DNA from 2 places in the Hohaiivirga grylli genome. Region 1 is predicted to be linked to the other one. Evidence: predicted binding sites of a transcription regulator. Region 1 holds the regulator's gene; the other holds the start of a gene.
The links. The regulator HrcA, encoded in region 1, represses chaperone genes, less so after heat shock. The targets are predictions, from matches to a motif close to GTTAGCACTCNCNNNNNGNGAGTGCTAAC.

Region 1 (2,411 bases):
GCGATATGTTCGCGTAGCGGATTGACTGAGATAATAGAACGCTCCTGCATCCAGCTGAAACAATCATGCAGGGCAACCCATGCGCCTGTGATGGAAGCTGTACGTGTGCCGCCATCAGCCTGAAGCACATCGCAGTCGAGTGTAATCTGGCGTTCTCCAATAGCTGGCAGATTGGTGACTGCACGGAGGGAACGGCCGATAAGGCGCTGGATTTCCTGCGTACGGCCAGACGGCTTGCCACTGTTGACTTCACGGCGGGTGCGTTCATGCGTGGCACGTGGAAGCATTGCATATTCCGCAGTGACCCAGCCTTTGCCAGAGCCGCGCAGCCATGGTGGTGTCTTTTCTTCGAGTGAGGCTGTGCAGAGCACTTTTGTATCACCAAAAGAAATCAGGCATGAGCCTTCTGCATAGCGAACAACATTACGTTCAATAGTAACGGGGCGCATCTGATCTGGCGTGCGGTTGGATGGGCGCATTATCTGGTTACCTTTGGCTGGCTGAATAGAACCATAGGGTCATAGCGGGCCTAGACCCCTGGGGCAAGCATTGCCTGATAATTTCGCAATCAAATTTCAGGTAATTATTGTCTGACTACTTCAAACAGTGCCTACTTGGTGCTAGTTTAGAAATATGAAGTCCGTACATCCTATTCTCGGCCAGACTGCAACAGGCGCAAGTGATCTGAGTGATCGCTCCCGTGAAATATTTAAAAGGCTTGTTGAGACATATATCTCGACAGGTGAGCCAGTTGGTTCACGCAATCTGTCGCGTATTCTGCCGATGTCATTGTCGCCTGCCTCCATCCGCAATGTGATGTCTGATCTGGAACTGGCCGGGCTGATCTATTCACCGCATACAAGTGCCGGGCGTCTGCCAACGGAAACAGGATTACGCTTCTTCGTCGATTCAATGCTGGAGATTGGCGATGTCTCCGCTGATGAACGCAAGCATATTGAAGCACAGATGCGTGCTGCGGCTTCCGGGCATACTTTTGAGACGGCTCTATCTGAAGCATCTTCGCTTTTATCCGGGCTATCCCGTGGTGCTGGCGTTGTCGTTACAACAAAGGCCAACGCTCCGCTGAAACATGTTGAGTTTGTGCGGCTGGAGCCCGAGCGGGCACTGGTTATTCTTGTTAATGAAGATGGAAGCGTCGAGAACCGTATTCTCGGGTTGCCGAAAGGTTTGCCATCTTCTGCGCTCATTGAGGCCGCCAATTATCTCAATGCCCATATCCGGGGCCGGACACTGGCTGAGCTGCGGACAGAGCTTGAAAGCAGTCAGAGTGAAATTGAGAAAGAGCTTGATGAACTGACAGCCAAGCTTGTGCGTATGGGATTAGCTGAAACGGTTGGCACAACCGGTGAGCGTCAGCTGATTGTGCGCGGACAGGCCAATCTTCTTGAAGACCTGCATGCTGCTGAAGATCTGGAACGTGTTCGGCTCCTTTTCTCAGATCTTGAAAGCAAGACAGATGTGATTGATCTGTTAAGCCGGGCAGAAAAAGGCGAAGGTGTTCGTATTTTTATTGGTTCGGAAAATAAGCTTTTTTCACTATCCGGCTCATCTCTGATTGCGGCTCCATTCCGCGACACGGCGCAGAAGATTGTTGGTGTTGTCGGAATCATTGGTCCGACACGTCTGAACTATTCACGTATCGTGCCTATGGTGGATTATACGGCACAGGTTGTATCGAGACTGCTGAGTAAAGAGTGATTCAGAAGTCTTTTTAGCTGAAATGTAAGGTAGCTCTTGGCGAAACTGAACGACACTGCTATGTGCCGTATAGAGATTTCATTTCCGCGCAGCAGCTGACAGGCGGCAGGAACGGCAAACGCAAGAATGACAAAACATAAGATTGATAATATCCGCAATTTTTCCATCGTGGCGCATATCGACCATGGTAAGTCGACACTGGCTGATCGTCTGATCCAGAAAACCGGTGCACTGGCTGATCGTGAGATGATGGAACAGGTGCTCGATAATATGGATATCGAGCGTGAGCGCGGTATTACCATCAAGGCTCAGACCGTTCGTCTCGAATACCCGGCAAACGATGGCAAGACCTATATTCTCAACCTGATGGACACCCCCGGTCACGTCGACTTTGCTTATGAAGTCTCGCGGTGTCTGGCTGCTTGTGAAGGGTCGCTGCTGGTCGTTGACGCCAGTCAGGGCGTTGAAGCTCAGACGCTTGCCAACGTCTATCATGCCATTGAAGCAGATCACGAAATTGTCCCCGTTCTGAACAAGGTTGATCTGCCGGCCGCTGAACCAGAGCGTATTAAAGCCCAGATCGAAGAAGTGATTGGTATCTCAGCCGAAGATGCTGTCCAGATTTCTGCCAAGACTGGACTGAACATCGAAGCAGTGCTTGAGGCTATTGTTACACGGCTGCCACCACCGGA
Region 2 (2,411 bases), 340 kb from region 1:
CCTTGTCGATGCGGACGCGCTTTGCACGACCGAGCTGAGCAAGGGTAACTGTCTCAAGCTTGATACCGAGGTCTTCAGAGATTGTCTGACCAGCTGTGAGGATAGCGATATCTTCCAGCATGGCCTTACGACGGTCACCGAAGCCAGGAGCCTTAACAGCAGCGATCTTCAGACCACCGCGCAGCTTGTTGACGACGAGTGTTGCAAGAGCTTCACCTTCAACGTCTTCAGCGATGATCAGCAGAGGCTTGCCTGTCTGAACAACTGCTTCCAGAACTGGCAGCATTGGCTGCAGTGATGTCAGCTTCTTCTCATGAATGAGAATGTATGGGTCTTCGAGTTCTGCGACCATCTTCTCAGCATTTGTGATGAAGTATGGAGACAGGTAACCACGATCGAACTGCATACCTTCAACAACGTCGAGTTCTGTTTCGAGGCTCTTGGCTTCTTCAACAGTGATAACGCCTTCGTTGCCGACCTTCTGCATAGCCTTGGCAATCATTTCACCAACGGAGCGATCGCCGTTAGCGGAAACTGTACCAACCTGTGTGATTTCTTCAGAAGACTTAACCTTCTTGGCGCGCTTCTGGATATCAGCAATAGCCTCTGCTGTTGCCAGATCAATACCGCGCTTCAGATCCATTGGGTTCATGCCGGCTGTAACAGCCTTGGCACCTTCACGAACGATAGCCTGAGCCAGAACAGTTGCTGTTGTTGTACCGTCACCAGCGATGTCGTTGGTCTTGGAAGCAACTTCACGGACCATCTGGGCGCCCATGTTTTCGAACTTATCTGCAAGTTCGATTTCCTTGGCAACGCTAACACCGTCTTTTGTGATGCGTGGAGCACCGAAAGAACGATCGATAACAACGTTACGGCCCTTAGGACCAAGTGTAACCTTGACGGCGTTTGCAAGAATATCAACACCGCGAAGCATCTTTTCGCGAGCTTCTGTTCCGAATTTTACTTCTTTGGCAGCCATAAGCTTAGCCTCTCAATTCAAATATGTTTTCAGGAAAATAGCGACGATGCGCTGAAATTACTTGGACAGAACGCCCATGATGTCAGATTCCTTCATGATCAGGAGATCTTCACCATCAAGCTTGATTTCAGTACCGGACCACTTGCCAAACAGGACGCGATCGCCCTTCTTGACATCAAGTGCAACCAGCTTGCCATTGTCGTCACGGATACCTGGGCCGACAGCGACGATTTCGCCTTCCTGTGGCTTTTCCTTGGCTGTATCCGGAATAATGATACCACCTTTTGTCTTTTCTTCGCTTTCAACGCGACGGACGACAACACGGTCGTGCAAAGGACGGAACTTCATATCTAATGGCCCTCTTTATAATAAAGGTTTTAACAATGCCCGGATACATTTCCGGGTCATCTGGAAATTGATGTTAGCACTGTCCCGATGAGAGTGCCAGCGACTTTCAGATATGTATGGGGAAGATCAGTGTCAAGAAGCCTATCAGTAAAAAAATCTCAAATCAGCTGAAATCCTGTATTTATGAAAATTGTCGTTAACGCGGGGCTTTGCAGCCACTTCTGCATTCCTCAAAAAGTTTCTCGTATTTAAGCTTGCCAGTCGTACACAAGCTGCTATCGTTAAGCCACAAATGCGCCAGAATGTTTGCATTACTGTGCCAACTGAAAGTGCTTTGGGACGATTCTATGCCGGATATCATCAGACAGACTATTTCTGCATCAGCTTTGACACTCGTTCTTGTAACCAGTGGCACCGCTTATGCGAGTGAGAAACCTTTTCCAAAAGCGCCTTCTCCATCTGACACAATGCAGGCATGCCCTGAATACGGCGCAGGATTTTTTAAAACACCCGGCTCTGACACCTGCATCCGCATTGGCGGCAGCGTTCGTGGTGAAACAGGATTTTCCTCCAAAGGTCGGCACAACGCCGATAAAATTGACTGGCGCACAGAGGGCAGCGCTACAATAGAAAGCTATGACAGAGGAACAGGCGGCCGCGTCCTAATCCGGATGAAAGGCGTCCGCAGTTCAAACTGATAAATCATTTAGATTGTCCTCAAACAACCTAAGCTATATCTATACGAGACGGGGCGAAAAGGGTGTGCTATCCCTCATCTGTGTTCTATGCATGCGTTCTCTAATGCATAAGTGAGATTTTAGAATATCAGAGTGGGGAATAACCAATGTACAAACTTATTTCTGTCATTGCCTTATCACTATTGGGCATGGGGGCTGCACACGCGCAGGAGGCAGGGGATCCGGCTGCGGGTGAGAAGGTCTTTATTCAGTGCCGTGCCTGCCATCAAATTGGTCCCAAAGCAAAAAATATGACAGGCCCACTTATGAATGGACTATTTGGCCGCCAGTCAGGTTCAATCCCAGGCTTCAATTACTCTGAAGCAAACAAAAACTCTGGCATT

Region 2: a site for HrcA is predicted at 1,403-1,431, ahead of groES (co-chaperone GroES). Genes of this name have one in related genera too.

What each region holds. Positions count from the first base shown of each region.
Region 1 covers NZ_JBBYXI010000001.1:551,192-553,602, forward strand. The annotation lists gene rph (ribonuclease PH) at 1-479, opposite strand, end outside; gene hrcA (heat-inducible transcriptional repressor HrcA) at 634-1,719, shown strand; gene lepA (translation elongation factor 4) at 1,846-2,411, shown strand, end outside.
Region 2 covers NZ_JBBYXI010000001.1:895,460-897,870, reverse strand. The annotation lists gene groL (chaperonin GroEL) at 1-982, opposite strand, end outside; gene groES (co-chaperone GroES) at 1,040-1,330, opposite strand; gene WJT86_RS03890 (porin) at 1,678-2,028, shown strand; gene WJT86_RS03885 (c-type cytochrome) at 2,175-2,411, shown strand, end outside.